3 regions of the Streptomyces sp. NRRL B-3229 genome follow, and region 3 is predicted to be linked to each of the others. Evidence: riboswitches for the same ligand, from Rfam matches in the RefSeq annotation. Region 3 holds a riboswitch; each other region holds the start of a gene.
The links. Region 3 has a riboswitch for cyclic di-AMP ahead of IF54_RS0105945 (M23 family metallopeptidase). Riboswitches for the same ligand answer to the same signal wherever they lie in the genome.
Positions count from the first base shown of each region.

Region 1: another riboswitch for cyclic di-AMP. It lies ahead of IF54_RS0102890 (M23 family metallopeptidase); the one in region 3 lies ahead of IF54_RS0105945 (M23 family metallopeptidase).
Region 2: another riboswitch for cyclic di-AMP. It lies ahead of IF54_RS0111080 (C40 family peptidase); the one in region 3 lies ahead of IF54_RS0105945 (M23 family metallopeptidase).

Region 1 is NZ_JOGP01000001.1:659,486-666,262, forward strand. Features, by position in the region: gene IF54_RS0102880 (HPr family phosphocarrier protein) at 1-263, shown strand, start outside; gene IF54_RS0102885 (GntR family transcriptional regulator) at 400-1,095, opposite strand; gene IF54_RS0102890 (M23 family metallopeptidase) at 1,298-2,059, opposite strand; cyclic di-AMP (ydaO/yuaA leader) riboswitch at 2,073-2,235, opposite strand; gene IF54_RS0102895 (M16 family metallopeptidase) at 2,525-3,913, opposite strand; gene IF54_RS0102900 (M16 family metallopeptidase) at 3,910-5,304, opposite strand; gene IF54_RS0102905 (DNA gyrase/topoisomerase IV subunit A) at 5,736-6,777, shown strand, end outside.
Region 2 is NZ_JOGP01000006.1:175,036-181,812, forward strand. Features, by position in the region: gene IF54_RS0111070 (M23 family metallopeptidase) at 1-779, shown strand, start outside; gene pcrA (DNA helicase PcrA) at 927-3,410, opposite strand; cyclic di-AMP (ydaO/yuaA leader) riboswitch at 3,889-4,035, shown strand; gene IF54_RS0111080 (C40 family peptidase) at 4,044-5,201, shown strand; gene IF54_RS0111085 (tellurite resistance/C4-dicarboxylate transporter family protein) at 5,303-6,286, shown strand; gene IF54_RS0111090 (hypothetical protein) at 6,264-6,617, opposite strand.
Region 3 is NZ_JOGP01000003.1:223,243-230,019, reverse strand. Features, by position in the region: gene IF54_RS0105960 (SGNH/GDSL hydrolase family protein) at 31-816, opposite strand; gene IF54_RS0105955 (DUF6250 domain-containing protein) at 962-1,678, opposite strand; gene IF54_RS0105950 (hypothetical protein) at 1,757-2,140, opposite strand; gene IF54_RS0105945 (M23 family metallopeptidase) at 2,480-3,409, opposite strand; cyclic di-AMP (ydaO/yuaA leader) riboswitch at 3,414-3,575, opposite strand; gene IF54_RS0105940 (alpha-galactosidase) at 3,878-5,953, opposite strand; gene IF54_RS0105935 (tyrosine-protein phosphatase) at 6,162-6,777, shown strand, end outside.

The DNA of each region.
Region 1 (6,777 bases), on a different contig from region 3:
ACGTCGGCTGGGCCGAGGGCCTCCACGCCCGACCCGCTTCCATCTTCGTCCGGGCCGCCACGGCCGCAGGTATCCCGGTGACGATCGCCAAGGCCGACGGCAACCCCGTCAACGCGGCCTCCATGCTGGCCGTCCTCGGCCTCGGCGCCCAGGGCGGCGAGGAGGTCGTCCTCGCCTCCGACGCCGAGGGCGCGGACGCGGCCCTCGACCGGCTCGCGAAGCTGGTCGCCGAGGGACTCGAGGAGCTTCCCGAGACCGTCTGAGTTCTCCGGGGCGCAGCGCGGTAAAACAAGTCGAAGGGCTCGTCCGGATTATCGGGCGGGCCCTTCGCATTTCCCTTTTACGGGCAGCAGAAATGCCGCCCCACGAATTCCCTCCTCTTTGTATACGGCGCCCGTGTTAATGCCGCAGGCCTGTCACGTTTACAGGATGTTGCGAGGTCCTCACACGGTCCGGGCGATCCGCCCCCGAGGTGAGCCGCAACCGGTGCGCGCCGCCCGAGCGCTCGGTGTGCAGCGCCGTGATCGCCCGCGCGCGTTCGCCGTCCCCGCGCGCCACCGCGTCCACGATCGCGCCGTGCTCCGCCCACGACTCCACCGGGTCGGCCGGCGCGTCCACGACGTACATCCACGCGATCTTGTGCCGCAGCTGGGTCAGCACCGAGGTCATCGCCGGGCTGCCGGCGGCCTGGGCGAGCGTCTCGTGGAACCAGCCCCCCAGGGAGCGCAGATCCTCGCTGTTGCCCCGCCTGGCACGCTCCTGACCCAGTCGGACCAGGCCGCGCAGCACCTTGAGGTGGGCCTCGGTGCGCCGCTGGGCGGCCCGGGCGGCGCCGAGCGGTTCGAGGAGCAGGCGCATCTCCAGGAGATCCGCACCCTCCTGCTCGGTCGGTTCGGCAACGCACGCGCCCGCGTGCCGCCGCGTCACCACGAAGCCCTCGGCCTCCAGGGTGCGCAGTGCCTCCCGGACCGGGACACGGGAGACGCCGTAGCGGCGGGCGAGCAGTTCCTCGGTGAGCCGGCTGCCGCGCTCGTGGACACCGGCGACGATGTCGTCCCGGATCGCCGTGCATACCGAGTGCGCCGGAATACGCATGTCCGACCTCCGTCTTAATCCCCGCGAAACGTCGCCGATTGACGTGTGTTCAGTGACTCTATTGCAATCAGCGGGAATTTCCGACGGCGGACCGGAATCCGGGGATATTTTTTGGACAAGGGGGCTCCGGAAACGACGAAACCCCGGCTCGGGGAGCCGGGGTTTCGCGGAGATCGCGCGGAGGTCTCGCGCGGAAGCGGTGTCAGACGTTGACGCCGTGCGAACGCAGGTAGGCGACGGGGTCGATGTCCGAGCCGTAGTCGGGGGTGGTGCGCGCCTCGAAGTGCAGGTGCGGTCCGGTGACGTTGCCGGTCGCGCCGGACAGGCCGATCTGCTGCCCCGGGGTGACCGACTGGCCGACCGAGACGCCGATGGACGACAGATGGCCGTACTGGGTGTACGTGCCGTCGGCCATCCTGATCACGATGTTGTTGCCGTACGACCCGCCCCAGCCGGCCTCCACGACGGTGCCGCGGCCGACCGCGTGCACGGAGGTGCCGCTGGCGGCGTGGAAGTCGACACCGGTGTGGCTGCCGGACGACCAGAGGGAGCCACCGCTCTTGTAGCCGGTGGAGATGTAGGAGCCGGAGATCGGGGCGACGAAGGCGTTGAGGCGCTTGCGCTCGGCCTCGCGGGCGGCGCGCTCCTTGGCCTCGCGTATCTCCTTGGCCCTGGCCTCGGCCTTGCGCTTGGCCTCGGCCGCCGCCTTCTTCTGCGCGGCGGCCTGCTCCTGGGCCACGGCCTGCGCGTCGATCTGCGCGGCGAGCGACTGGCCGGTGCTGACGACGGGCATGAGACCGCTCTGCTCCACGGCGGTGACGGAGTTGTCGGCGGCGAGCGCCGGGGCGGCGACGGCGCCGATGACGCCGGTGGTGGCGAGGGCGGCGACGCCCGCGGCGCGGGCGGTGGTGCGCTTCATGCGGCTGGGACGACGGTGCTTCCCGGTGGCGCAGGTGAACGCCATGTGGTGGCTGATCCTTTCCTTCCTTCTCGCCTACCGGGTTAGCTGACGGGTTCGGAGCAGGAAGGTCTCCTACGAGCCCCGCGCGATGCCACGGACGCCCGATTCACCCCAGGGACTTGGTGTGGGTCCCCGGCTCCCCTGGCTCGCGCCGTACGGGGACTCGGCGATGGCTGTCCGGTGCCGCGGGCGCGGCGCAGTGCCTGACGAACAGCCCGGATGACGCTAAGCGGGACGGCTTTCAAGGCCCAAACGGATCACGGTGTTTGTAGCGCATCCCACAGGGCAGACAGGCAACCTCCCCCCCAATTCGGACATCTAAGTGAGTTGGGTGTCCGAGCGACCTCGGTGTCGAAGGGGCCCTGGTGACGCTTCCGTCACCAGGGCCCCTGTCATGCCGTCCGCCACTCCGCTGTCGCGACGTGCGTGCCGACCTCTGCTCGGCTGCCACGACGTGCGTGCCGTCCGCTACTCGGCCGTCACGACCTTGACCTCGCCGATGCCGAGGGCCTCCACGGGCTCCTTGATGGCGGCCGCGTCGCCGACCAGGACCGTCACCAGGCGGTCCACCGGGAAGGCGTTCACGACGGCCGCGGTGGCCTCCACGGTGCCGGTCGCGGCGAGCTGCTGGTACAGCGTCGCCTGGTAGTCGTCCGGCAGGTGCTGCTCGACCTGGTCGGCCAGCGTGCTCGCGACGGCCGCCGCCGTCTCGTACTTGAGCGGCGCCACCCCCACGAGGTTCTGCACGGCGACGTCGCGCTCGGCGTCGGTGAGACCGCCCTCGGCGAGCGTGCGCAGCACCTTCCACAGGTCGTCCAGGGCGGGACCGGTGTTCGGGGTGTCCACGGAGCCGCTGATGGCGAGCATCGCGGCCCCCGAGCCGTCCGGAGCGGACCTGAGGACCTGCCCGAACGCGCGCACGCCGTAGGTGTAGCCCTTCTCCTCGCGCAGGACCCGGTCCAGTCGGGAGGTGAGGGTGCCGCCGAGGCAGTACGTGCCGAGCACCTGCGCGGGCCACACGCGTGCGTGCCGGTCGGAGCCGGTTCGGCCGATCAGGAGCTGCGTCTGGACGGCTCCGGGGCGGTCCACGATGACGACCCGGCCGGTGTCGTCGGCGGTCACCGGCGGCACGGGGCGCGGCTGGGCCGCGGAGCCGGTCCAGGAGCCGAGGGTGTCGGCGAGCAGCGCGTCCAGGTCGATGCCGGTGAGGTCGCCGACGACCACGGCGGTCGCGGTGGCGGGGCGTACGTGCTTCTCGTAGAAGGCGCGTACGGCGGCGGAGTCGATGTTCTCGACGGTCTCCGCGGTGCCCTGGCGCGGACGGGACATGCGCGAGTCCGCCGGGAACAGCTCCCGGGAGAGCTCCTTGGCGGCGCGGCGGGACGGGTTGGCCAGCTCGTGCGGGATCTCGTCCAGGCGGTTGGTGACGAGCCGCTCGACCTCGCTGTCCGCGAACGCGGGCGCCCTGAGGGCGTCGGCCAGCAGACCGAGCGCCTTGGCGAGGCGTGAGGCGGGCACCTCGAGGCTGAGACGGACGCCGGGGTGGTCGGCGTGCGCGTCGAGGGTGGCGCCGCAGCGTTCCAGCTCGGCGGCGAAGTCCTCGGCGGAGTGCTTGTCGGTGCCCTCGGAGAAGGCGCGCGCCATGATCGTGGCGACGCCGTCCAGGCCGGCCGGCTCGGCGTCCAGGGGCGCGTCCAGGAGCACCTCGACGGCGACGACCTGCTGGCCGGGGCGGTGGCAGCGCAGCAGCGTGAGGCCGTTGTCCAGCGTTCCGCGCTCGGGGGCGGGGAAGGCCCAGACCTTGGGCTCGCCCGCCTGCGGCTGCGGGTGGAATTCCATCGCGGCGAGCTCGGTCACTTGGCCGCCTCCTCGTTCTCGTCGGTGGCTTCTACGGTCGCCGCGGCCTGCGGGTCCTCGGAGGCGTCCTCGGCACTTTCGGCGATCTCGGCGGGGGCGGTGGGCTCGTAGACCAGCACCGCCCGGTTGTCGGGACGCAGCTTGGCCTTGGCGACGGCCTGGACCTCCTCGGCGCTCACGTCCAGGACGCGCTGCACGGCCGTCAGGGCGAGCTGCGGGTCGCCGAACAGGACGGCGTAGCGGCACAGTTCGTCGGCGCGGCCCGCGACGGTGCCGAGCCGGTCCAGCCACTCGCGCTCCAACTGGGCCTGGGCGCGCTCCATCTCCTCGGCGGTGGGCCCCTCCGCGGCGAACCGCGCGAGCTCCTCGTCGATGGCGGCCTCGATGACCGGCACCTCGACGTCCCCGGAGGTCTTCACGTCCAGCCAGCCCAAAGAGGGCGCTCCGGCGAGGCGCAGCAGGCCGAAGCCGGCCGCGACGGCCGTACGGTCGCGCCGTACGAGCCGGTTGTAGAGGCGGGACGACTCGCCGCCGCCGAGGACGGTCAGGGCGAGATCGGCCGCGTCCGCCTCGCGGGTGCCGTCGTGGGGCAGCCGGTAGGCGGCCATCAACGCGCGCGCGGGGACCTCTTCCTCGACGACCTCGCGCAGCTGCTCGCCGATGATCTCGGGAAGCGAGCCGTCGCGGGGCGCGGGCTTGCCGTCGTGCGAGGGGATGGAGCCGAAGTACTTCTCGATCCAGGCGAGCGTCTGCTCCGGGTCGATGTCGCCGACGACCGACAGGACGGCGTTGTTGGGCGCGTAGTACGTACGGAAGAACGCGCGCGCGTCCTCCAGGGTGGCCGCGTCCAGGTCGGCCATCGAACCGATCGGGGTGTGGTGGTAGGGGTGGCCCTCGGGGTAGGCGAGCGCGGTGAGCTTCTCGAACGCGGTGCCGTAGGGGACGTTGTCGTAGCGCTGCCTGCGCTCGTTCTTGACGACGTCGCGCTGGTTCTCCATCGACTCGTCGTCGAGGGCGGCCAGCAGGGAGCCCATGCGGTCGGCCTCCAGCCAGAGGGCGAGCTCCAGCTGGTGGGTCGGCATGGTCTCGAAGTAGTTGGTGCGCTCGAAGCTGGTGGTGCCGTTGAGCGAGCCGCCCGCGCCCTGGACGAGCTCGAAGTGCCCGTTGCCGTGCACCTGCTTCGACCCCTGGAACATCAGGTGCTCGAAGAGGTGAGCCAGGCCGGTACGGCCCTTGACCTCGTGGCGCGAACCGACGTCGTACCAGAGGCACACCGCCGCGACCGGGGTCAGGTGGTCCTCGGAGAGCACCACGCGAAGGCCGTTGGCCAGGCGGTGCTCGGTCGCTGTCAGGCCCCCGGTGCCTGCCTGGTCTGTGGCCGTGTGACCCATGGGCATGTACGTCCCTTCGATCGCGGTCGCGGTCGTTGAAAACCGCGGTTTGTGGAGCTGTTTTCCTGCCGGTCCTGCCACTGTATGCAAGCGTGCGGACCCTGGGTGAAGTTCCCGGGGCGCGTACGCCCACAGCGGATCGCGTAGCCTGCGGGCAACCGTGAGCGGGGCACTGCGCGAGCGCCGAGCCGGGTGACCGGTGGTCGCCGGTCGGGCGACGTTGTGGTCGCCTGCGAGGTGGCCCGGTGGTCGCCTGCCAGGTGGCCCGGTGGTCGCCTGCCAGGTGGCTCAGCCGGGTCCTGGCCCGGACTGTCAGTGCCGCGGTCCACAATGGTCCGCGTCAGATCCTGTTCACGCTTCAGCAAGAGTGAGCCAAAGGGCCGATGTGAGCGACCCGTAGGCGAGCGACCAGAAAAGAGGAGCCGGCAGCGATGGCCCGCCGCAGCACGAAGACCCCGCCGCCCGACGACTCGTACGAGGAGCGGATCCTCGACATCGACGTCGTGGACGAGATGAAGGGCTCGTACCTCGAGTACGCGTACTCGGTCATCTACTCCCGCGCGCTCCCCGACGCCCGCGACGGCCTCAAGCCGGTGCACCGGCGCATCGTCTACCAGATGAACGAGATGGGCCTGCGCCCCGACCGCGGCTATGTGAAGTGCGCGCGCGTGGTCGGCGAGGTCATGGGCAAGCTGCACCCGCACGGAGACACGTCGATCTACGACGCCCTCGTGCGCATGGCGCAGCCCTTCTCGATGAGCGTCCCGCTGGTCGACGGCCACGGGAACTTCGGCTCGCTGGGCAACGACGACCCGCCGGCCGCCATGCGGTACACCGAGTGCCGCGCCGCCGAGGCCGCGAGCCTGATGACGGAGTCCATCGACGAGGACACCGTCGACTTCGCGCCCAACTACGACGGCCAGGAGCAGGAGCCGGGCGCGCTGCCCGCCGCCTTCCCGAACCTGCTGGTGAACGGCGCCTCCGGCATCGCGGTCGGCATGGCCACCAACATGGCGCCGCACAACCTCACCGAGGTCATCGCGGCCGCCCGTCACCTGATCCGCTACCCCAACGCGGATCTGGACGCCCTGATGAAGCACATCCCGGGTCCCGACCTGCCCACCGGCGGCCGGATCGTCGGCCTGTCGGGCATCCGGGACGCGTACGAGACGGGCCGCGGCACCTTCAAGATCCGCGCCACGGTCGCCGTCGAGACGGTCACGGCCCGCCGCAAGGGCCTCGTCGTCACCGAGCTGCCCTTCTCGGTCGGCCCGGAGAAGGTGATCGCCAAGATCAAGGACCTGGTCGGCGCGAAGAAGCTCCAGGGCATCGCCGACGTCAAGGACCTCACCGACCGCGCCCACGGCCTGCGCCTGGTCATCGAGATCAAGAACGGCTTCGTGCCGGAGGCGGTCCTGGAACAGCTCTACAAGCTGACGCCGATGGAGGAGTCCTTCGGCGTCAACAACGTGG
Region 2 (6,777 bases), on a different contig from region 3:
AGGCGCCCGCCCCGGGCTCCCGCGTCGCCGCCCGCACCGCCAACCGCTCCCGCCGCCGTACGCCCGCGAAGCGCTCCGCGCTGCTGACGATCGCCGTTCCCTCGGCGTGTGTCATGGGGGTCGCCGGGATCGCCGCCGCCTCGGTCGGCACGCTGACCGGCGGCGAGCAGAGCACCGCGAAGACGCTGGCGGACCCGACCGCGGTCAAGCCGTCCGTCGCGAACGACAAGCTGGCCACCCAGCTCGAGAGCCTCTCGGCCGGCGCCGACGACTTCGCCGACCGGGCCAGCCGTACTCAGGAACGCATCGACCTCAAGGCCCAGCAGGTGGCCGAGAAGAGGAAGGCGGCGGAGGAGGCGGCCCGCAAGGAGCGGCTGCGCCCGAAGTTCGCCCTCCCGGTCGCGCAGCGCGGTCTCAGCGCCTACTTCGGGCAGGCCGGCGTCAACTGGATGTCCGTCCACACCGGCATCGACTTCCCGGTGTCGTACGGCACGACGGTGATGGCCGCGACCGACGGCACCGTGCGCACGCAGTGGAACAGCGCGTACGGCAACATGATGGTCGTGACGGCGAAGGACGGCACGGAGACGTGGTACTGCCACCTCTCCAGCTACCGCGTCTCCTCCGGTACGACGGTCAAGGCCGGCGACCCGATCGCCTACTCCGGCAACTCCGGCAACTCGACCGGCCCCCACCTGCACTTCGAAGTGCACCCGGCCGGCGGTGCGGCCATAGACCCCCTGCCGTGGCTGCGCAGCCACGGGCTGGACCCGACGTAACCCGAACCACCAACCGCCCCGGGCCGTACGAACCGAAACACCAGCCGCCCGGGCCGTACGAACCCGACCCACGAGTCGACCCAGGCCGTACATACCGGGCCGGACCCGGAGCAGAACCCCCGGACCGGCCCTTTCGCTTTCGCGCAGCTACAGCTTCTCCACCGGCGCGTACCGCAGCAGCAGCCGCTTCGGCTTGGCCTCCCCGAAGTCGATGGTCGCCTCGGCGTTGGCGCCGGTGCCCTTGACCCCGACCACGGTGCCCAGCCCGAACTGGTCGTGCGTGACCCGGTCGCCGACAGCGAGCGCGACCACCGGCTTCTCCGAGGTCCGGCGCGTCGCGAAGCCGGACGCACCCGACGCCGAGGAACGCGACCGGGACGAGGACAGCGAGGCGGCGATGCCCGAGACCGGTCCCGCGGGAGCGGCGGTCGCCCCCGTGCGCTTCCAGTCGACGTGCTGTGCCGGAATCTCCTCCAGGAAGCGGGAGGGCGGGTTGTACGACGGCTGCCCCCAGGCGCTGCGCAGGGAGGACCGGGTCAGGTACAGCCGCTCACGCGCGCGCGTGATGCCGACGTACGCAAGGCGCCGCTCCTCCTCCAGTTCCTTGGTCTGGCCGAGGGCGCGCATGTGCGGGAAAACGCCGTCCTCCATGCCGGTGAGGAAGACGACCGGGAACTCCAGGCCCTTGGCGGTGTGCAGGGTCATCAGGGTGATGACGCCGGAGCCGTCCTCGTCCTCGTCGGGGATCTGGTCGGAGTCGGCGACGAGCGCGACCCGCTCCAGGAAGTCGGAGAGCGAGCCGGTCTCCTCGCCCTCGCCGGACTCCTGCTCGAACTCCAGGGCCACGGCGGCGAGTTCCTGGAGGTTCTCGATGCGGGTCTCGTCCTGGGGGTCGGTGGAGGCCTGCAACTCGGCGAGGTAACCGGTGCGTTCGAGGACGGCTTCCAGGACGGTCGCCGGGCCCGCGCCGGACTCGACGATGGTCCGGAGCTCCTCCATCAGCACGTTGAAGCGCTTGACGGCGTTGGTGGAGCGCGCGGCCATGCCGTACGCCTCGTCGACGCGCTTGAGCGCCTGCGGGAAGCTGATCTTCTCGCGCTGGGAGAGGGCGTCGATCATCGCTTCCGCGCGGTCGCCGATGCCCCGCTTGGGCACGTTGAGGATCCGGCGCAGCGGCACCGAGTCCTCCGGGTTGGCGAGGACGCGCAGGTAGGCCAGGACGTCCCGGACCTCCTTGCGCTCGTAGAAGCGGACGCCGCCGACGACCTTGTAGGGCAGGCCGACGCGGATGAAGACCTCTTCGAAGACACGGGACTGTGCGTTGGTGCGGTAGAAGACCGCGACATCGCCGGCCTTCGCGTCGCCCGCGTCGGTGAGACGGTCTATCTCGTCGGCGACGAACTGCGCCTCGTCGTGCTCGGTGTCGGCGACATAGCCGGTGATGCGCGCGCCCGCGCCGGCGTTGGTCCACAGGTTCTTGGGGCGGCGGGACTCGTTGCGCTCGATGACGGCGTTGGCGGCGGTGAGGATCGTCTGGGTGGAGCGGTAGTTCTGCTCCAGGAGGATCGTCGTCGCGTCCGGGTAGTCCTCCTCGAACTGGAGGATGTTGCGGATGGTCGCACCGCGGAAGGCGTAGATCGACTGGTCGGCGTCACCGACGACACAGAGCTCGGCGGGCGGCAGGTCGTGCTCGCCCGGTGGTACGTCGACGGGGTGCTCGGAGGTGCCGACCAGCTCCCTGACCAGCGCGTACTGGGCGTGGTTGGTGTCCTGGTACTCGTCGACGAGGACATGCCGGAAGCGGCGGCGGTAGTGCTCGGCGACGTCCGGGAAGGCGCGCAGCAGGTTGACCGTCGTCATGATCAGGTCGTCGAAGTCGAGGGCGTTGGCCTCGCGCAGCCGCGACTGGTACATGGCGTAGGCCTGGGCGAGGGTCTTCTCGAAGCCGTCGGCGGCCTGGGCGGCGAAGTCCTCCTCGTCGATCAGCTCGTTCTTCAGGTTGCTGATCTTGGCGCTGAAGGACTTCGGCGGGAACTTCTTGGGGTCGAGGTCCAGATCGCGGCAGACCAGGGCCATCAGACGCTTGGAGTCGGCGGCGTCGTAGATCGAGAAGGAGGAGGTGAACCCGAGCTTCTTCGACTCCCTGCGCAGGATCCGCACGCAGGCGCTGTGGAAGGTCATGACCCACATCGCGTTGGCCCGCGGGCCGACGAGCTGCTCGACGCGCTCCTTCATCTCGCCGGCGGCCTTGTTGGTGAAGGTGATCGCGAGGATCTGGCCCGGGTGGACCTGGCGCTCGCCGAGGAGGTGGGCGATGCGGTGTGTAAGCACCCGGGTCTTGCCGGAGCCGGCGCCGGCCACGATGAGCAGCGGGGTGCCGGAGTGCACGACGGCGGCGCGCTGGTTCTCGTTCAGCCCGTCCAGGAGCGCGGCCGGGTCCAGCACGGGGCGGGGGGCGCCGTCGCGGTAGTAGGCGTCCCGGTCCGGGGGCACGTCGAACTTCCCGCCGAACAGATCGTCCGGAACGGGTTCCGGCACGTGGTCGTCCTCGGGCGGCGGCGGGGGTTCCTCCGCGTGCCCGCGAGGGGCCTGGAGGTCCGCCAGGAAGCTGTCGTCAAAGAGGCTGCTCATCGCTCTCCGAGTCTAGGGTGCCCCACTGACAGCCCGCCGCCGCCCTGAGAACATCGCCGGAATCGGGGACGCCCGGCGCCCGGGCGCAGGTCCGCGGCACCTGCCCCGGCCCGTCCGCCCGACGCCGGTCCAGGACCCTCCGGAACCACCCCGTCACGCTCCGCGGCCCACCGGACGGGCACAGCGACCGCGCCGAACCGCCCTTCCTCCGCCTCGCGAGCACGCCCCACCAGAGCACTCGAGCCGCGACAGACCACTCGGCGCCGACCGTCAGGCACGCCCGCCTGATCGAAGGTCACGGGCACGCACCCCTGACTGAAGATCACGGGTCAGAGACGCGCCCCTGCCCGAAGGTCACGAAAATGTATCGGGCATATCGAACATCAACCTTCACAGGGGCCGCACCAGTTGGCTACCGTTCCCGGTAGGCCGTACGACCCCCTCCGGCGAACGTCGCCGGGCCGCGCGGCCTCCGCCGAGTCCGACAGCGCCGCCGCGCGCCCGGAGCCGGGGACCCACCGAACCCCGGGGTGAATCGGCCGACTCCCGCCCACGGGAGCGCCGTAGGGCAACCCTTCCCGCCCGAACCCGACAGCTAACCCGGTAGGCGGAGCACGGAAGGAGTCGCCTCCCTTGGCGTCGCACCGCAAGTCGCGTCCCGCTGGTACGCGCGTAGCAGGCATACGGACCCCGGCCCTCGCGACGGCCGCCCTCACCTCCGTGGCCCTGCTGTCCCAGTCGGCGAACGCCGCGCCGGCCGATGACCGAGCCAGTCTCGAAGAGGTCGAGAAGAAGGTCGACGACCTCTACCGCCAGGCCGAGTCGGCGACCGACACCTACAACGCGGCCAAGGAGAGGACGACCAAGCAGCGCAAGCGGGTCGACACCCTCCTCGACGACGTCGCGCGGCGCACCGAGAAACTCAACCAGGCGCGGGAGGAGCTCGGTTCCTTCGCCGCCGAGCAGTACCGCACCGGGGCCGCCGCGCCCGGCACCGCGACCTTCCTGCTCGCCGACACCCCGCAGGACTACTTCGACCAGACGCAGCTGATGGGCCGCCTCACGAGCCGTCAGAAGGGCGCGGTGGACGACTACGTCTCCGAGCAGTCGGCGACGATGAAGAAGCGTCAGGAGGCCTCCCAGAGCCTCCAGTCGCTCACCGAGACGCAGAGCGACCTGAAGACCGCGAAGGCGACCGTCCAGAAGAAGCTCGCCGACGCGCGCGAGCTGCTGTCGGAGCTGACGGCCCAGGAGAAGGCTCGCCTCGCGGCGATCGAGAAGCTGAAGCAGGAGGCCGCGGCCCGCAAGGCGGCGGAGCTGGCCCGGCAGCAGGCGGCCGCGGAGAAGGCCGCGCAGGGGGCGGGTCAGGAGGCGGGCCGGCAGGAGAGCACGCCGGGCACCGGCACCTCGACGGCGACCGACCCCTCGTACGCCACCAGGGCCGCCAAGGCCCTCGCCTTCGCCCGGGCGCAGATCGGCAAACCCTATGTGTGGGGCGCCACCGGCCCCGGGTCCTACGACTGCTCGGGCCTCACCCAGGCCGCCTGGAAGGCCGCCGGCGTCACCCTCCCCCGCGTCACCTACGACCAGGTCAACGCCGGCACCACGGTCTCCCTGGCCGACGCCCAGCCCGGCGACCTGGTCTTCTTCTACGACGACATCAGCCACGTCGGCCTCTACATCGGCAACGGCATGATGATCCACGCCCCCAAGCCGGGCGCGTACGTCCGCGAGGAGTCGATCTACTACGACGGCGAGTCGGCGATCCACAGCGTGGTGCGACCGGCATGAGGTCCCGTGACTCGGGCGGCGCACCTGCGCCCGCGCGATTTCCCCCACGCGCGCGTGCGCGCCCCGCTCACGGGCCGCGCGGAGCTTCCTAGCATCGGTCCATGGCCGGTACCTCCCCGCACTCCCCCTTGCGCGTCTGGTGGACGCAGCGCCCGCCCGCCGCCGGGGCCGCCGTGCTGGCGACCGGCATCCTGTCGGTCGGGCTGCATCTGACGGGCTACGAGACGCTGTCCCGGATCGCCCTGGTGATCGGCTGCGCGGCCTGGCTGGGACTGGCCGCCGAGTTCGCCGTACGACTGCTGCGGGAGCGCGCCCGATGGGCCGCCGAGGCCGGGACGCCGGGCGCCCTGACCGCGGTGGCGGCGACCACCGTCCTCGGCACCCGCTTCTCCGCGCTCGGCCGGCAGTCCCTGGCCGAGGCGCTGCTCGCGCTGGCCGCGCTGCTGTGGCCGGTGCTGATCGTGTTCGTCGTGCGCCACTGGACACGGCGGATGCCCGGCGGAGTGTTCCTGAGCTGCGTGGCGACCGAGGGTCTCGCGGTCCTCGGCGCCACCCTCGCGACGGCCGAGTCTGCGGCCTGGCTCGCGCACACCGCGCTCGTGCTGTTCTGGCTCGGTCTGGTCCTCTACGGCGTCGCGCTCTTCCGCTTCGACCCGCGCCAGGTGCTCGAGGGCCACGGGGACCACTGGATCGCGGGCGGCGCGCTCGGCATCTCGGCCCTGGTCGGCGCGCAGCTGATCGCCGCGGACAGCGCGCCCCTGTACCTGTGGAACGACGACGACCTGGGCGTACTGCGCGCGGTGACCGTCACGCTGCTGGTGCTGGACCTGGCCTGGTACGCCGTGCTGCTGGTGGCCGAGTGCATGCGGCCGCGGCCGCGCTACGACGTGCGGCGCTGGGCCACCGTCTTCCCCATGGGCATGTCCGCCGCGGCGACCCTGTCCGTCGCCGCCGCCGTGGACGTCTCCTGGCTGAAGGTGCCGGGTGAGGTGCTGCTGTGGATCGCGGTGGCGGCCTGGCTGGCCGTCGCCGTGGGAGCGGTCGCCGAGGCGCGTGCCGCTCTCAGGTCCACAGAACCGCGATGAAGACGTTGGCCGTGGTCAGCGCGCCGACCAGGCCGAACAGCCCCTTGTCGACCTTCTCGTCGTCGCGCTTCACGTAGACGAGTCCGAGGATCACGATCAACAGGGCCAGCTTCACGCCGATCTTGATGTTGTTGACGTGCTGGTCGTCGGCCTGGTTGAGGCCGACCAGGATCACGCCGGTGACCAGCATGGTCGCGGCGCCGTGCAGCATCGCGGGGACGAACCGGGCGGCGCCCTGGCCCATCGCCTTCATCTGGGTGAGGAAACCGCCGAGCAGCGAGGCGATGCCGATGATGTGCAGGCCGACGAAGAGATGGATGAGTACGTCCATGGGGCCGGAGCCTATTGCGGCCCCCTAGGTGCGGCCGCACCGCCCCCGTCGGAAGATGCTGCATATATGCGGTCCGTAGCACTCCAAACCTCCTGAGCGGCAGAAAATCCCGACTTCGGTCAGCGCACCACGCGAAGTCGACGGCGGCACCCTGGCAACG
Region 3 (6,777 bases):
GGTCGCCCCGCCCTCCCCGAACCCCCGCCCTCAGGCCACCGAAGCGATCCGTGTCTTGATGTCGTCCGGGGACAGCACGCCCTTGGCCGTCACGTGGTCACCGGAGGACTCCCCGCGCAGTCGGCGGCCGATCCACGGGACCAGGTACTCCCGTGCCCAGTGGACGTCGTCGCGCCGCACGTCCAGCGGGCCGCGCGGCGGCAGCGGTGGCCAGGGCTGGTCGGGGTCGGCCGGGACCTCGAGGCCGAGGACCTGGCCCGCTCGGAGCGCCACACGCGTGTGCCCCTCCGCGGACAGGTGCAGCCGGTCGTGGTCCCAGGCCCGCCGGTCCTGGATCGTCTTCAGGGACCACAGGTCGAGCACCGGGCACCCGTACCGGTCGGCGACGGCCCGCACATGTCCGTTGTACGTGGCGATCTTGCCGCGCAGGTGCTTGAGCACGGGCACGCCACGGGTGTCGAAGCCGGTGGTCACCATGACGGTGCCGCACACCTCGGTGAGCCGGGCGACGGCCCGCTCGAAGCGCTCGGCGACCTCGTCGGGGTCGGTGCCGGGGCGGATGATGTCGTTGCCGCCGGCGCAGAACGACACCAGGTCCGGCGCCAGTTCGACGGCCTGCGGAAGCTGGTCCTCGACGATCTGGTCGAGCAGCTTCCCGCGCACGGCGAGATTGCTGTACCTGAATTCGCCCTCGGGCCGCCGGTCCGCGAGAAGCACCGCGAACCGGTCGGCCCAGCCGACGAACGCCCCGTCGGGGCCGGGGTCGCCGACGCCCTCGGTGAAGCTGTCCCCCACCGCCACGTACGACCCGATCACTGATCTGCTGTCATTCTTCGAATCGTCTGCCACAGCAGTGCATGATTCACCTTCGAATGTGACCTACGCGACCGTAGGAAGGCCTTGACGTGCGGTGAGATAAGCCACTCCTAAAGTGTTGGCCAAACCAGGAATAGGTCCCTGATCACCGCTGTTGACGATGCGACCGCCACACCCGGAAGTCGTTGATCCGGAAGTGGCTCCAGGTGGTACGGAACGCGAAGTGCCCGCTCGTGTAAGGCTCCGGGTCGGTGTAGTCGAAGACGAGCCGTCCGCTGTTCCACCACTTCACCCCGGAGCCGTCGGAGACGATACGCACCTGGTTCGGCCGGTTCGCGACGAGCAATGGCTCGGTGTAGTCGTAGATCAGCGGCCGCACCCCGGCCTGGCCGACGTACCGGCGCAGCCGGGTCGTGGTGTTGGTGTTGGCGCCGTAGCCGACGTAGTACGTCGTGAGGTGGTCGTACTCCGCGAGGGCCCCGCCGCGGTGCGTGGCGAAGAGGTCCTGCGGGGACCGGACGTCGACCGCGTTCCAGAAGTTGTTGAGGTCGGAGACCCGGTCGTTGACGCCGCCCTCCGAGACCGGCGTCGCGGTGTACTCGAGGACGTACGGTCCTTCGAGCGGCTGCTTGAACCAGATCGTCGCGCCGGCGGGCACGTCGACCTCCAGGGTCCCGCGCCGCGCGGTGACCCTGCCGCCCCGCTCCAGTTCGACGGCCCATTGTCCGAGACCGTGGCGGAAGTCGTCGTGGGCGATGAGGCGACGGTGGCCGGGCGAGGCGCTCGCGGTGACCGCGGGGCCGAGAGCGGCCAGGGCGGCACCGGCGGCGAGGGCTCCGAAGGCTCTGCGGGTGGTCGTCATGTCAGGGGGTTCCTTTCGTGTCGCGCTGCGAGACGGCGAGCGGACCCACGACAGTGGCCGCGGTCGGCAGCGGGCGTCTCATGACGGGATCCGGTCTCCGGCCAGGGCCAGGTTCTGGATCGCCTCGAGGGCCCACCGGGCGGAGGAGTTGGTGGAGATCCAGGGGATCTCCCGCGTGGCCCGCAGCACCGCGGGAGTCCTGATCCCACCGGGTTCCAGTCGCTTGGACGGGAAGCAGGTGTCGTTGCCGGTGAGCAACTCGTTCCACGCGCGCGTGGCGAGCGCCGGGTCGTTCTCGCGCCGAGCCGCGTACGCCGCGATCCGCCAATGGGCGGCCGGGAGTGTCGACTTCCAGGTGGAGCCGGTGAGTTGTCGCTTCTGGGCGTCGGTGTCGTTGCAGTACTGCGCGTAGTCCAGCCAGGCCGTGCGGAACTCCGGTTCCTCGTCGCCCAGCAGCGACACGATCTCGCCGTTGGTCTAGAGGAGTCCTCACCGGCCGCCGCGGTGGCGGTGCGGGACTGGGGGACACGGCGACCTCCGAAGAGCTTCAGAAAGCGCTTACGCGGCAACGGAGTTCACTGTGTCCCCGCCCTCCCCCGGCTGTCGACGGCCCGAGGCCGCTCGCCACAAGATCGCAATACAAGGATCATCCAGGCGCACACACTCAGCGGCCGGCCCGGACGGCGGAACACCGAAGGCGGAATCCGGAGGACGGAACACCGAAGGCGGAACCCGGAGAACGGAACACCGAAGGCCGGACCCGGGGATCAGGGTCCGGCCTTCGGTGGCACAGGAGCGGGGTCAGCCGACGGCGACGCCCTTCGAGCGGAGGTAGGCGACCGGGTCCACGTCCGAGCCGTAGTCCGGCGTGGTGCGGATCTCGAAGTGCAGGTGCGGCCCTGTCACGTTGCCGGTGGCGCCGGAGAGACCGATCTGCTGCCCCTCGGACACGGTCTGACCGGCCGACACGGAGAGCTGCGAGAGGTGGGCGTACTGGGCGTAGTAGCCGTCGTTCAGCTTGATGACGACCTGGTTGCCGTAGGCACCGCCCCAGCCCGCGGAGACGACCGTGCCCGCGGCGACGGCCTTGAGCGGGGTGCCGGTGGGCACGACGAAGTCGACGCCGGTGTGGTAGCCGCTGGACCACATGGCACCCGCCACGCGATACCCGGTGCCGATGGTGGCCCCGGTGACCGGCAGGGTGTAGCCGCTGGAGCTGCCGGTGCTGGAGCTCTTGGCCGCGGCCGCCGGCTTGGCTTCCGCCTTCTCCGGCTTCGGGGAAGAGGGCTTCGGGGCGGACGACTTGGCCGGGGATCCGGTCTTCGCCGCGCCCGCGGCCGCCTTCTTGCCGATCGACAGCTTCAGGCCGGGGTGGATCAGCGAGGGGTCGTCACCGACGGCCTCACGGTTGTCGGAGTAGAGCTTCTCCCAGCCACCGGCGACATTCTGCTCGTCGGCGATCTTCGAGAGGCAGTCGCCGACGCGCACCGAATAGGTGCGCACGGTCGAGGCCTTCGCGGTGTCTTTCTTGGCGGCGGTCTTCTCAGCCGACTTCTGCGTGACCGGAAGCGATTGAACGGCCTTTTCGGGCACCGACTGCGAGGTGTCGGCATGGGCGCCGGTGGCCCCCATCAGCGGGAGCGCGAGCGCGGCGCCTCCGGTGCCGGCGACGGCTATCGAGCGGGTGAAGCGCTGGGACTTCGGGCGGCGGTGCTTACCCTTCGCGGGCATGGCGAATTCCTCTCCGGCGCCTGCGAGGTGAGCTGTCGGGTGCGAGCTGGAGATGCCCGGCCGCGTCGGGACGCGGCTAAACCCCAAGCCTGTTCCGGAGACCGGAACAGGCGGTACTGCCTGTGGGTCCCCCGCTCCTGCCGTCACGGGTGAGTGTGTGCGGAATCCGTTCGGCGGCAGGATTGGGCGTCCGACCGGATCGGTGGCGAACGTAAACGAGCAAGACGCAAAGGGACAAGTGAGCGGTTCCCCGGGAATGCGTTCCCCTTGATCCCTTATGGGAATTACCGGTCACCCTGCGTGAATCGAATGCCCACCACCCACGCAAATCCCCTTGAGGGCCCTGAGAATTACGTGAACATGACGTGCGACACACCGTCACGGATATGACGCTCCTCACGTCAGCAATTCCCAGGACCCCGCACTCCAGAAGGAGTTGGAAGGAATCCAGCAATTCGGACAGAAGCCCTAGATGCGGCGCAGCCGGAAAACTGCCGCATCGAGGTCACCTCGCAGACCGGTGCGAAGTCCGTGATGCAGCAATACGGCCCCTCGGTGAACTTCGCCCGTTTCGAGGCATTCGTACGACGCCGTCGGGTCGAGTCCGCGCAGCCGCAGTGCCGGTACGGGTTCCCCGTAGTGCTGGGCCTGAAGCCAGGCGAGTACGACCGCCTCCTCACCGAGGACGTACTGCACCGCGCTCAGCCCGCCCCGCGGAGGACGCAGCCGGTACAGGTCGCCCCGCTGGACCACGGGCCGGATCTCCTTGTAGAGGTCCACCCAGCGGCGGGCCTCGGCGAGCTCCTCCTCGGTCCACTCCGCGAGGTCGCCCCCGACCCCGAGCACCCCGGCCATGGAGCTGACGAACCGGAACCGCAGCGAGCTCACCCGGTCGTTGAGCTGGGTGTTGGGGCTGTCGGTGACCCAGGCGGCCATCACGCGCGCGGGGTGGATCTGGCTGAAGCCGTGCTGGATGGCGAGACGGTCGAGCGGGTCGGTGTTGTCCGAGGTCCACACCTGGTCGGTCCGGCTGAGCACCCCGAGGTCGATCCGGCCGCCGCCGCCCGAGCAGGACTCGAAGGCGACTCCGGGGTGGGCCGCGCGAAGCCGGTCCAGCAGGGCGTAGAAGCCGTGCACGTGGTCCACCCACAGGCGCTGCGGGTAGGGGTCGCCGGGCCAGCCGGCGTCGGTGAAGCAGCGGTTGAAGTCCCACTTGACGTAGTCGATCGGGGCGCTCGACAGCAGGGCGTCGAGCTGTTCCCAGAGGTACTCCCGGACGTCCTCACGCGCGAGGTTCAGTACGAGCTGATTGCGGAACTCCGTCCGCTTTCGTCCCTCTTGGTACTGCACCCAGTCCGGGTGGGCGCGATACAGCTCGCTGTCCGGGTTGACCATCTCCGGCTCGACCCAGATGCCGAACTGCATGCCGAGCGCGTGCACGTAGTCGCCGAGCGGCTTGAGGCCGGAAGGGAAACGGTCGGGGTTCGGGCTCCAGTCGCCGAGCCCGGCGCGGTCGCTGGTGCGGGTGCCGAACCAGCCGTCGTCGACCACGAACAGCTCCACACCGGCCTCGGCGGCCCGGTGGGCCAGGGTCCGCTGCTGCTCCTCGGAGATGTCGAAGTTGGTGGCCTCCCAGGAGTTGAACAGCACCGGCCGGTCCTGATCGGCGTCCGGGATGACGTAGGCCCGCTGGTAGGCGTGCCAGGCACGGCTCGCGCCGCCGAAACCGCCGTCGCTCCAGAGTCCGGCGAAGACGGGCGTGGTGAAGGACTCGCCCCCGGCCAGGCTGAGCAGGCCGGACTCGTCATAGCCGGCACCGCCGGTGATCTGCACGCGCGCGTCGGGAAGTTGGGCGACGGCGATCCGCCAGGACCCCGACCAGCCGAGAGCGGCCCCGTAGACCTCGCCGCGCTCCTCGGTGGCGTCGGTGTCGAGCGCGACCCAGGGCAGGTGCTGGTGCCCGGTGTGGCCGCGGCGGCTGCCGATGACCTTCTCGCCGTAGGTGAGCGGGGTCTGGGTGAGCAGGGACTCGGCGGCCCAGCGGCCGTGCAGCTGGGAGAGCCGCCAGCCGTCCTCGCGGTCGGGCAGGGTCCAGGTCGCGGAGTCGGCGCGCAGCAGCTCCACGGGGTCCGGGCCCTGGTTGTCCAGGGTCACCCAGCGCTCCAGGACGTCGTGGCGCATCCGGTAGTGCAGGGTGATGGCCAGGCCGCCGTCGCGGAACCGCAGCCGCAGTTCGTCGCCCTCGGTGTCGTAGGACTCGAAGGTCCACTCGGTGCCGCGGCGCTCTTCGGTGCGCACGGACAGGGCGGGGCGGGTGAAGCGGGGGCCGCCCTCGACCGGGTACTCCTCGCGCCCGTCGAGCCGGGACTCGAAGGGCCAGTACTCCGGCAGCGGGCGCACCGCGAGCGCCTCGGCGTCCGCGAGGGCGATCCGGGGCCCCCAGTGCAGATGCAGCAGCTCGTCCTCGGGGGTGAGGTGCAGGGCGTAACTGCTGGCCGGCCCGGACAGAATCCACGTACGGCCGTTCTCGGCGATCTCCAGCATGGTGGTGCCCCTCACAGATTCGAACAGGTGCCAACAGGTGCGCTCAGGCAGCAACATCATCAATGGCCAGGGGCCCCTGCTGCAACGCCTGTGGACGACCGATTGCCAGGCCTGTGGACAACTCATTGCCCCAGGAAGCCATGTCGTATGGTCGAGAGCGTGCCCGTCGACGAGCAGCGCCGACGGTGCCCGGCTGGGAGGAGCCCCCGTGACGCAGCAGATCCCGTCGACCGAACCCGAGCTCGCCGGAGTCCGCAACTTCCGTGATGTGGGCGGACTGCGGACGACGGACGGACGGCGGGTGCGGTACGGGGTGCTGTTCCGCAGTGGCCACCTCGCGCACGCGACCGAGGACGACGCCGCCTTCCTGTCTTCGCTCGGCCTGCACACGATCTTCGACTTCCGCAACGCGGCGGACCAGAAGCTGGAGGGCCCCGACGTCGAGCTGCCGGGCGTCACCAATGTGAACCTGCCGCTGAGCGACCCGGCGGAAGGCACCTGGTTCTGGAAGATGGTCCGGGACGGTGACATCGAGCAGCTGCGGGAGCTGCTGGGCGACGGCAAGGCCGCGGCGCGGATGACCAACTCCTACCGCACGATGATCAAGGAGCGCACCGCCGAGCACTCCCAGGTGGTGCGTTCCCTCGCCGAGGACAGCGTCCCGGCCCTCATGCACTGCGCGGCCGGCAAGGACCGCGCGGGCCTTGCCGTGGCGGTGACTCTGCTCGCCGTGGGCGTGGAGCGCGAGGCGATCGTGGCCGACTACCTGGAGTCGAACGCCAAGCACCGCCGCTACAAGGTCCGCCGCACCAGCACCTCCGCCG